3 regions of the Streptomyces azureus genome follow, and region 3 is predicted to be linked to each of the others. Evidence: riboswitches for the same ligand, from Rfam matches in the RefSeq annotation. Region 3 holds a riboswitch; each other region holds the start of a gene.
What was found. Region 3 has a riboswitch for cyclic di-AMP ahead of AOQ53_RS36245 (M23 family metallopeptidase). Riboswitches for the same ligand answer to the same signal wherever they lie in the genome.
Positions count from the first base shown of each region.

Region 1: it holds a riboswitch for cyclic di-AMP, as region 3 does, so the genes downstream of both, AOQ53_RS39815 (C40 family peptidase) here and AOQ53_RS36245 (M23 family metallopeptidase) in region 3, are expected to answer to the same signal.
Region 2: it holds a riboswitch for cyclic di-AMP, as region 3 does, so the genes downstream of both, AOQ53_RS14325 (M23 family metallopeptidase) here and AOQ53_RS36245 (M23 family metallopeptidase) in region 3, are expected to answer to the same signal.

Region 1 covers NZ_DF968533.1:395,820-399,519, reverse strand. The annotation lists gene pcrA (DNA helicase PcrA) at 1-1,402, opposite strand, end outside; cyclic di-AMP (ydaO/yuaA leader) riboswitch at 1,693-1,866, shown strand; gene AOQ53_RS39815 (C40 family peptidase) at 1,875-3,050, shown strand; gene AOQ53_RS39810 (SLAC1 family transporter) at 3,162-3,700, shown strand, end outside.
Region 2 covers NZ_DF968254.1:47,189-50,888, reverse strand. The annotation lists gene AOQ53_RS14330 (GntR family transcriptional regulator) at 1-298, opposite strand, end outside; gene AOQ53_RS14325 (M23 family metallopeptidase) at 486-1,271, opposite strand; cyclic di-AMP (ydaO/yuaA leader) riboswitch at 1,285-1,448, opposite strand; gene AOQ53_RS14320 (M16 family metallopeptidase) at 1,639-3,027, opposite strand; gene AOQ53_RS14315 (M16 family metallopeptidase) at 3,024-3,700, opposite strand, start outside.
Region 3 covers NZ_DF968475.1:637-4,336, reverse strand. The annotation lists gene AOQ53_RS36250 (alpha-galactosidase) at 1-1,342, shown strand, start outside; cyclic di-AMP (ydaO/yuaA leader) riboswitch at 1,654-1,816, shown strand; gene AOQ53_RS36245 (M23 family metallopeptidase) at 1,819-2,745, shown strand; gene AOQ53_RS36240 (DUF6250 domain-containing protein) at 2,948-3,664, shown strand.

The DNA.
Region 1 (3,700 bases), on a different contig from region 3:
CCTCCTTGCGTTCGTAGAAGCGGACTCCGCCGACGACCTTGTAGGGCAGGCCGACGCGGATGAAGATCTCTTCGAAGACACGGGACTGGGCGTTGGTGCGGTAGAAGACGGCGACGTCGCCGGCCTTCGCCTCGCCGGCGTCCGTGAGGCGGTCTATCTCGTCGGCGACGAACTGCGCCTCGTCGTGCTCGGTGTCGGCGACGTAGCCGGTGATCTGCGCGCCCGTGCCCGCGTTGGTCCACAGGTTCTTGGGGCGGCGGGACTCGTTGCGCTCGATGACCGCGTTGGCCGCGCTGAGGATTGTCTGGGTGGAACGGTAGTTCTGCTCCAGCAGGATCGTCGTCGCGTCCGGGTAGTCCTCCTCGAACTGGAGGATGTTGCGGATCGTCGCGCCGCGGAAGGCGTAGATCGACTGGTCGGCGTCACCCACCACGCACAGCTCGGCGGGCGGGACGTCGTCCGGGCCCGGCGGTACGTCGACGGAGTGCTCGGAGGTGCCGACGAGCTCCCGGACGAGGGCGTACTGGGCGTGGTTGGTGTCCTGGTACTCGTCCACCAGCACATGGCGGAAGCGGCGGCGGTAGTGCTCGGCGACGTCCGGGAAGGCGCGGAGCAGGTTGACCGTCGTCATGATCAGGTCGTCGAAGTCGAGGGCGTTCGCCTCGCGCAGCCGCGACTGGTACATCGCGTAGGCCTGGGCGAGGGTCTTCTCGAAGCCGTCGGCGGCCTGGGCGGCGAAGTCCTCCTCGTCGATCAGCTCGTTCTTCAGGTTGCTGATCTTGGCGCTGAAGGACTTCGGCGGGAAGCGCTTGGGGTCGAGGTCCAGGTCGCGGCAGACCAGGGCCATCAGGCGCTTGGAGTCGGCGGCGTCGTAGATCGAGAAGGAGGACGTGAAGCCGAGCTTCTTGCTCTCGCGTCGCAGGATGCGCACGCACGCGCTGTGGAAGGTCATCACCCACATCGCGTTCGCCCGCGGGCCGACGAGGTGCTCGACGCGCTCCTTCATCTCCCCGGCGGCCTTGTTGGTGAAGGTGATCGCGAGGATCTGGCCCGGGTGCACCCCCCGCTCGGCGAGCAGGTGGGCGATGCGGTGCGTGAGCACGCGGGTCTTGCCGGAGCCGGCGCCGGCCACGATGAGCAGCGGGGAGCCGGAGTGGACGACGGCCGCGCGCTGGTTGTCGTTCAGCCCCTCCAGGAGGGCGGCGGTGTCCACCACCGGGCGCGGGGCGCCGTCGCGGTAGTAGGCGTCCCGGTCCGGGGGCACGTCGAACTTCCCGCCGAACAGATCGTCCGGAACCTGCTCCGGTACGTGATCGTCCTCGGGTGGCGGCGGGGGCTCGTCCGCGGGGCCCCGCTGGGCCTGGAGGTCCGCCAGGAAGCTGTCGTCAAAGAGGCTGCTCATCGCTCTCCGAGTCTAGGGCGCCCCACTGACAGCCCGCCGCCGCCCTGAGAACATCACCGAAAGACCCCCCTCGTCACCCTGTATCGCCGCATGATCACGGTGCGCTATGACCGTCACATTCATGGACGACTCGTGACCAACCCCCCGCGATCGATCACTCTCGGCGACGCTCCGGGATAAGGTCACAGAAATGTATCGGGCATATCACCCATCAACCTTCACAAGGGCCACACGAGTTGGCTACCGTGCGGGCAGGCCGCACGACCCCCTCCGGCGAACGTCGCCGGGCCGCGCGGCCACCGCCGAGTCCGGTGTGCCGCAGCGGCAGCCGGAGCCGGGGACCCAACCGAGAACTCTGGGGTGAATCGGCCCCACTCCCTTCGCGGAGACGGCCGTAGGGCAACCCTTCCGATGTACCCGCCCGAACCCGACAGCTAACCCGGTAGGCGGAGCATGGAAGGAGTCGCCTCCCTTGGCGTCGCACCGCAAGTCGCGTCCCGCGGGTACGCGCGTCGCAGGCATACGGACCCCCGCCCTCGCAACGGCGGCCCTCACGTCCGTGGCCCTGCTGTCCCAGTCGGCCAACGCCGCCCCCGAGGCCGACGACAAGCCGAGCCTGGAGGAAGTCGAGAAGAAGGTCGACGACCTCTACCGCCAGGCCGAGTCGGCCACCGACAAGTACAACGCGGCCAAGGAGAAGACCGCGAAGCAGCGCAAGCGGGTCGACACCCTCCTCGACGGCGTCGCGCAGCGAACCCAGAAGCTCAACGAGGCGCGGGAGAAGCTGGGTTCCTTCGCCGCCGCCCAGTACCGCACCGGCGCCTCCGCCCCGGACACGGCGACGTTCCTGCTCGCGGACACCCCGCAGGACTACTTCGACCGGACCCAGCTGATGGACCGGATGACCGGCCGTCAGAAGGTCGCGGTCGACGACTACGTCACCCAGCAGTCCGAGACGATGAAGAAGCGCCAGGAGGCCACCGAGAGCCTCGAGACGCTCAACGAGACGCAGGGCGAACTGAAGACGGCCAAGGCGACCGTCCAGCGGAAGCTCGCCGACGCGCGCGAACTGCTGTCGAAGCTGACCGCCGAGGAGAAGGCGCGGCTCGCGGCGATCGAGAGGGCGAAGCAGCAGGAGGCCGCCCGCAAGGCCGCCGAGCTGGCCCGGCAGCAGGCCGCACAGCAGCAGGCGCAGGAGGATGCCGCCCAGCAGCAGGAGAGCGGTTCGTCCTCGTCGTCGGGCTCGGCCTCGTCCTCCTCCTCGACGGCCCCGGCCGACTCCTCGTACGCCACCAAGGCCGAGAAGGCGCTCGCCTTCGCCCGCGCCCAGATCGGCAAGCCGTACGTCTGGGGCGCCGTCGGCCCCGGCTCGTACGACTGCTCCGGCCTCACCCAGGCCGCGTGGAAGGCCGCCGGTGTGACCCTGCCGCGCACGACCTACGACCAGGTCAACGCCGGCACCACGGTCTCCCTGGCCGACGCCCGGCCCGGTGACCTGGTCTTCTTCTACGACGACATCACCCACGTCGGTATCTACATCGGCAACGGGATGATGATCCACGCCCCGAAGCCCGGCACCTATGTGCGCGAGGAGTCGATCTACTACGACGGCGAGTCGTCGATCCACAGCGTGGTGCGGCCGGCCTGAGGGCCCGTACGTCACCGAGGACACGCGCGCGTGAGGGCGCTCACGCGTTTTTGAGGAGCACGCGCGCGTGCCCCGCAGGGAACGGACGCGGCGCCTCCTAGCATCGGCTCCATGCCCGGCCCCTCCCCCTCCGCCGCCTGGTGGGCGCAGCGAGCGCCGTCCGCGAGCGCCGCCGTGCTGGCGACCGGCACCCTGGCGGTCGGTCTGGGTCTGGCGGGGTACGGCGTCCTCTCCCGGATCACCCTCGGCCTGGCCTGCGCGGCCTGGCTGATGCTCGCCGCGGACTTCACCCTGCGGCTGCTGCTCGCCGGCACGAGATGGCGGGCGTACGCGGCGGTGCCGGGCCTCCTGGACACCGTGGCGACGGCCGCCCTCACCACCGTGGCGGCGACGGCCGTCCTGGGCACCGGCTTCTCGGCGGCCGGCTCGCAGTCCCTGGCGGCGGCCCTGCTGGTGCTGGCCGTGCTGCTCTGGCCCGTGCCGCCGGCCCTCCCCGCGCAGGACGGGGAGCGGCGCCGGCCCGGGACGGTGTTCGCGCGCTGCATGGCCACGCAGGGACTCGCCGTGCTCGGCGCCACGCTCGCCGCGGCGGAGTCGGCGGCCTGGCTCGCGCACGCGGCGCTGGTGCTGTTCTGGCTGGGGCTCGTGCT
Region 2 (3,700 bases), on a different contig from region 3:
GGGCCTCGGTGCGGCGCTGGGCGGCGCGGGCGGCGCCCAGCGGCTCCAGCAGCGTCCGCATCTCCAGCAGGTCGGCGGCCTCCTGCTCGGTGGGTTCGGCGACGCACGCGCCCGCGTGCCGCCGAGTCACGACGAAGCCCTCGGCCTCCAGGGTGCGCAGGGCCTCCCGGACGGGGACGCGCGAGACACCGTAGCGGCGGGCGAGGAGTTCCTCGGTCAGCCGGCCGCCGCGCTCGTAGACACCCGCGACGATGTCGTCCCGGATGGCCGTGCACACCGAGTGCGCGGGAATACGCATGACCGACCTCCGTTTAATCCCCGTGAAACGTCGACGAGTGACGCGTGTTCCGTGACTCTATTGCAATGAGCCGGAATTTCCGACGGCGGACCGGAATCCATGGATATTTTTTGGACAGCCGCGCGTCACAAACGCCGAAAGCCCCGGCTCGGGGAGCCGGGGCCTCGGGATGCGGAGTGGTGCGCCGTCAGAGGTTCACGCCGTGCGAGCGGAGGTAGGCGACGGGATCGATGTCGGAGCCGTACTCGGGGCTCGTGCGGGCCTCGAAGTGCAGGTGCGGACCGGTGACGTTGCCGGTCGCGCCGGACAGGCCGATCTGCTGGCCGGGGGTGACCTTCTGGCCCACCGAGACGCTGATGGACGACAGGTGGCCGTACTGGGTGTACGTGCCGTCGTTCATCTTGATCACGATCTGGTTGCCGTAGGACCCGCCCCAGCCCGCCTCGACGACCTCTCCCATGCCGACCGCGTGGACGGCGGTGCCGCTGGCGGCGTGGAAGTCGACACCGGTGTGGCTGCCGGAGGACCACAGGCCGCTGCTGGTCTGGTAGCCGGTGGAGACGTACGAGCCGGAGATCGGGGACACGAAGGCATTGAGGCGCTTGCGCTCGGCCTCGCGGGCGGCGCGCTCCTTGGCCTCACGGGCCTTCTCGGCTGCCGCCTTGGCCTCCTTGGCCGCCTCGGCGGCCCGCTCGCGGGCGGCCTCCTCGGCCTTCTTCTTGGCGGCGGCCGCCTCGGCGGCCTGCCTCTGGGCGGCGGCCTGGGCGTCGATCTGCTCGGCCACGGTGTCGCCCATGGTGACGACGGGGGTGAGACCGGTCTGCTCGACGGCGGGCTCGGTGGCGAAGGCCGGGGCGGCCACGGTGCCGATGACGCCGGTGGTGGCGAGGGCCGCGACGCCCGCCGCGCGGGCCGTGCCGCGCTGCATACGGCTGGGACGACGATGCTTCCCGGTGGCGCGGGTGAACGCCATGGAGTGGCTGGTCCTTTCCTTCCTTCTCGCCTACCGGGTTAGCTGACGGGTTCGGAGCAGGAAGGTCTCCTACGGACCCCCTCGCGGCTCGCGCGGGCGTCCGATTCACCCCAGGGACTGAGTTGGGTCCCCGGCTCCCCTGGCTCGCGCCGTACGGGGACTCGGCGATGACTGTCCGGTGCCGCGGGTGCGGCGCACTGCCTGACGAACAGCCCGGACGAACCTAAGCGGGGCCACTTTCAATTCCCAAACGGATCCCGGTTTTTGTAGCGCATCCCACAGGGCAGACAGGCAACCTCCGCACCAATTCGGGCATAAAGGAGCCCTGGTGCCTTAGAAGACAACCAGGGCCCCTGCGCGAGTGCTCCTACTCGGTGGCGACGACCGAGACTTCGCCGATGCCCAGGGCCTCGACGGGGCCCTTGATCTGCGCCGCGTCGCCGACGAGGACGGTCACCAGACGGTCCACCGGGAAGGCGCTGACGGCCGCCGCGGTGGCCTCCACGGTGCCGGTCGCGGCGAGCTGCCGGTACAGCGTGGCCTGGTAGTCGTCGGGCAGGTGCTGCTCGACCTGGTCGGCCAGCGTGCTCGCGACGGCAGCCGCCGTCTCGTACTTCAGCGGCGCCACGCCGACCAGGTTCTGCACGGCGACGTCCCGCTCGGCGTCGGTCAGCCCCTCGGCGGCGAGGGTGCGCAGCACCGTCCAGAGGTCCTGGAGGGCGGGGCCGGTGTTGGGCGTGTCCACGGAGCCGCTGATGGCGAGCATCGCGGCACCGGTCCCGTCCGGGGCGGACCTGAGGACCTGGCCGAAGGCCCGCACCCCGTAGGTGTAGCCCTTCTCCTCGCGCAGCACGCGGTCCAGGCGGGAGGTGAGGGTGCCGCCCAGGCAGTACGTGCCGAGCACCTGCGCGGGCCACACGCGGTCGTGCCGGTCCGGGCCGATCCGGCCGATCAGCAGCTGTGTCTGGACGGCGCCGGGGCGGTCCACGATGACGACCCGGCCCGTGTCGTCGGCGGTCACCGGCGGTACCGGGCGCGGCTCGGCCCCGGAGCCGGTCCAGGCGCCCAGCGTGTCGCCGAGCAGGGCGTCGAGGTCGATGCCGGTGAGGTCGCCGACGACCACGGCGGTGGCCGTGGCGGGCCTGACGTGCCTCTCGTAGAAGGCGCGTACGGCCCCGGAGTCGATCGCGGCGACCGTCTCCTCGGTGCCCTGGCGGGGCCGCGACATGCGCGAGCCCGCCGGGAACAGCTCCTTGGAGAGCTCCTTGGCGGCACGGCGGCCGGGGTTGGCCAGCTCGTGCGGGATCTCGTCGAGGCGGTTGCGGACCAGCCGCTCGACCTCGCTGTCGGCGAACGCGGGCGCCCGGAGGGCGTCGGCGATCAGGCCGAGCCCCTTGGCGAGCCGGGAGGCCGGCACCTCCAGGCTGAGCCGGACGCCGGGGTGGTCGGCGTGTGCGTCGAGGGTGGCGCCGGCGCGCTCCAGCTCGGCGGCGAACTCCTCGGCGGAGTGCTTGTCGGTGCCCTCGGAGAAGGCCCGGGCCATGATCGTGGCCACGCCGTCGAGGCCGGCCTGCTCGGCGTCCAGGGGTGCGTCCAGCAGCACCTCCACGGCGACGACCTGCTGGCCGGGGCGGTGGCAGCGCAGGACCGTCAGGCCGTTGCCGAGCGTGCCGCGCTCAGGAGCCGGGAACGCCCAGGGCTTCGGCTCGCCCCCCTGCGGCTGGGGGTGGAAATCCATCGTGGCGAGCTCGGTCACTTCGCCGCCTCCTCGTTCTTGTCGGTGGCTTCCACGGTCGCCGCGGACTCCGGGTCTTCGGTGCCGTCCGCGCTCTCGGCCTCCGGGTCGGCCGGGGCGATCGGCTCGTAGACGAGCACCGCGCGGTTGTCGGGCCGCAGACGGGCCTTTGCGACCTCCTGGACCTCCTCGGCCGTCACCTCCAGCACGCGCCGCACGGCGGTCAGGGCGAGCTGCGGGTCGCCGAACAGGACGGCGTACCGGCACAGCTCGTCGGCGCGGCCGGCGACCGTGCCGAGCCGGTCCAGCCACTCGCGCTCCAACTGGGCCTGGGCGCGCTCCATCTCCTCGGCCGTGGGACCCTCCTCGGCGAACCGGGCGAGCTCCTCGTCGATGGCGGACTCGATGACCGGGACCTCCACGTCACCCGACGTCTTCACGTCCAGCCACCCCAGGGAGGGTGCCCCGGCGAGCCGCAGCAGGCCGAAGCCGGCCGCCACGGCCGTACGGTCCCGCCGTACGAGGCGGTTGTACAGGCGGGAGGACTCGCCGCCGCCGAGGACGGTGAGGGCCAGGTCGGCCGCGTCGCACGCGCGCGTGCCGTCGTGCGGCAGCCGGTAGGCGGCCATCAGGGCGCGCGCCGGGACCTCCTCCTCGACGACCTCGCGCAGCTGCTCGCCGATGATCTCCGGCA
Region 3 (3,700 bases):
ATACGACGACTCGGGCCTGGTGGTGCTCGGCACGGGGGAGTCGTACACGACTCCCGTCTTCGCCGGGCTCTGGACCGACGGCGGCTTCGGCGGGGCGAGCCGCGCCTGGCACGCCTACCAGCGGGCGTACGTGATCCCGGACGCCGACCAGGACCGGCCGGTGCTGTTCAACTCCTGGGAGGCCACCGAGTTCGACATCTCCGAGGAGCAGCAGCGGGCGCTCGCCGAGCGGGCCGCTGCCATGGGCGTCGAGCTGTTCGTGGTCGACGACGGCTGGTTCGGGGCGCGTACGAGTGACCGGGCCGGGCTAGGTGACTGGACTCCCAACCCGGACCGCTTCCCGGGCGGCCTCAAGCCGCTCGCCGACCATGTGCACGGCCTCGGCATGCAGTTCGGGATCTGGGTCGAGCCGGAGATGGTCAACGCCGACAGCGACCTGTACCGCGCGCACCCGGAATGGGTGCAGTACCAACCGGGACGAAAGCGGACGGAGTTCCGGAATCAGCTTGTACTGAACCTCGCCCGCGAGGACGTCCAGGAGTACCTCTGGCAACAGCTCGACGGGCTCCTCTCCAGCGCCCCGATCGACTACGTCAAGTGGGACTTCAACCGCTGCTTCACCGACGCCGGCTGGCCGGACGACCCCTACCCGCAGCGGCTGTGGGTCGACCACGTCCACGCTCTTTACGCCCTGCTGGACCGGCTGCGGGCCGCCCATCCCGGAGTGGCCTTCGAGTCCTGCTCGGGCGGCGGCGGCCGGATCGACCTCGGTGTGCTCAGCCGCACGGACCAGGTGTGGACCTCGGACAACACCGACCCGCTCGACCGGCTCGCCATCCAGCACGGCTTCAGCCAGATCCATCCGGCCCGGGTCATGGCCGCCTGGGTCACCGACAGTCCGAACGCCATGCTCAACCAGCGGGCCAGTTCCCTGCGGTTCCGGTTCGTCAGTGCCATGGCCGGGGTGCTCGGGGTCGGCGGCGACCTCACGCGGTGGACGCAGGAGGAGCTCGCCGAGGCGCGGGACTGGGTGGCGCTCTACAAGGAGATCCGGCCCGTGGTGCAGCGCGGCGATCAGTACCGGCTGCGCCCGCCGGAGGGCGGCCTGAGCGCCGTGCAGTACGCCCTCGGTGACGAGACCGTCCTCCTCGCCTGGCTCCAGGCGCAGCGCTACGGCGAGCCCGTCCCGGCGCTCCGGCTGCGGGGCCTCGACCCCACGGCATCGTACGAATGCCTCGAAACGGGCGAAGTTCACCGGGGTGCCGTGCTGCTCCATCACGGGCTGCGGGTCGGTCTGCGCGGGGATCTGGATGCCACTGTCGTCCGGCTTAAGCGTAAGTAGCCTTTCTGTCCGAATAGGGAGTGCTTCGGTTGTTTCGGCATAACGTGCCCCGATCGTAAAGGAGATGAGGTCGGGGTGCGTGAGCATCGTCATATTCGTGACGATGCGTTGTTGCCATGTGCACGTAATTCTGGCGATATTCAGGGGCATTGAGGAAAGCGGGAGATCGGTAATCCACGCTCCGTGACGGAAAATGTGCCGATGCGTCAAGAAAAACGCCGTCACAGGCAACCGCAAGCTTGTCCCTTTGCGTCTTGGTCGCTTACGTTCCACACCAATCCGGACGGACGCCTAATCCTGCCGCCGCCCGGAGCCCGCACACACTGACCCGTGTACGGCAGGAGCGGGGGACCCACAGGTAAGACGCCTGTTCCGGTTCCCGGAACGGCTTGGGGTTAAGCCGCGCCTCGGCGCGGCCGGGCATCTCCAGTCCGAACCCGACAGCTCACCTCGTAGGCGCCGGAGAGGAATTCGCCATGCCCGCGAAGGGTAAGCACCGCCGCCCGAAGATTCAGCGTTTCACCCGCTCCATCGCCGTCGCCGGAACCGGCGGGGCCGCTCTCGCCCTTCCGCTCATGGGGGCCGCCGGCGCCCACGCCGCCACCCCGCAGTCGACTCCGGAAAAGTCCGTCCAGTCCGCTCCGGCCGCCGAGAAGAAGGCCGCCGAAAAGGCCACGGGCGCCCGCACCTACACCGTGCGGGCCGGTGACTATCTCGCGAAGATCGCCGACGAGCAGAACGTCGACGGCGGCTGGAAGAAGCTCTACGCGGACAACCGTGACGCCGTCGGCGACGACCCGTCGCTGATCCACCCAGGCCTGAAGTTGTCGATCGGCAAGAGGGCGGCAGCGGGCGAGCCCAAGTCCTCGTCCCCGTCCCCGTCGAAGCCCTCGGCCTCCAAGCCCTCGGCTTCCAAGCCCTCGGCTCCGAAGCCGTCCGCCTCCGAGTCGTCCTCGAAGCCGGCTGCCGCCAAGCCGGCCGCCGCGACCTCCAGCGGCTACAGCGCCCCGGTGGACGGTGCCACCGTCGGCACCCCGTACCGGATGTCCGGCAGCATGTGGTCCAGCGGCTACCACACCGGTGTCGACTTCGTCGTCCCGACGGGCACCTCGCTCAAGGCCGTCGGCGCGGGCACGGTCGTCTCCGCGGGCTGGGGCGGTGCGTACGGCAACCAGGTCGTCATCAAGCTGAACGACGGCAGCTACGCGCAGTACGCCCACCTGTCCTCGCTCTCCGTCTCGGCGGGCCAGACCGTGAGCGCCGGACAGCAGATCGGCCTCTCCGGTGCCACCGGCAACGTGACCGGACCGCACCTGCACTTCGAGATCCGCACCACGCCGGACTACGGCTCGGACGTGGATCCGGTCGCCTACCTGCGCTCGCACGGCGTCTCCGTCGGCTGACCGACCGCACGACCACCTGCCTCACACGCAACCGTCGGCCGGACCCCGATCCCCGGGTCCGGCCTTCGGTGTGTGCGTGGGCTTGTGGTGATCGGCCGGCCCAAGGGATCGACAGCGGGCGGCAGTTGGGACACAGTGATCCCGTCCGGAGTGCAAGCGCTTTCTAGAGCCTTCCAGGCGGATCCCCAAGGAGACGTGTCCCGTGCCGACCACTCGCAGAGCGTTCGCAGCCCTGGCCGCCGGAGCCGGCCTGGCGGCCCTCGTCCCGACGGGCGCCGCCTACGCCGCGCCCCGGCACCGCCGCCTCATCGCCCACGACGACTTCTGCCACGGCCTCGCCCAGTGGGCGACCGAACTCCAGGACAGCGGGAGCGTGACCGCCTCTCGCGGCGTTCTGGAGATCGACGTACCGAGCGGGGCGACCGTGTGGTTCAGACGGCGGCTCGACGGGCCGTACGTCCTCGAGTACACCGCCACGCCGGTCTCCGAGGGCGGGGTCAACGACCGTGTCTCGGACCTCAACAACTTCTGGAACGCGACCGACGTACGCTCCCCCGGAGATCTCTTCGCCACGCCGCGCGGCGGGGCGCTGGAGGAGTACGACCACCTGACGACGTACTACGCCGGTTACGGCGCCAACTACAACACCACGACCCGGCTGCGGCGGTACGTCGGCGAGCCCGGTGTGCGGCCCTTGGTCTACGACTACACCGAGCCGCTGCTGGTCCCCAACGAGCCCAACCGGGTCCGGATCGTCTCCGACGGCTCGACGGTCAGGTGGTGGAACAACGGGCGCCTCGTCTTCGACTACGCGGATCCGCAGCCGTACACCAGCGGGCACTTCGCCTTCCGGACCGTGTGGAGCCACTTCCGGATCACGGGCTTCCGGGTGTGGCGACTGACCCCCCAACATCGCTGACGGGTGACCTATTCCGGAGTTGGCGAACACTTGGGA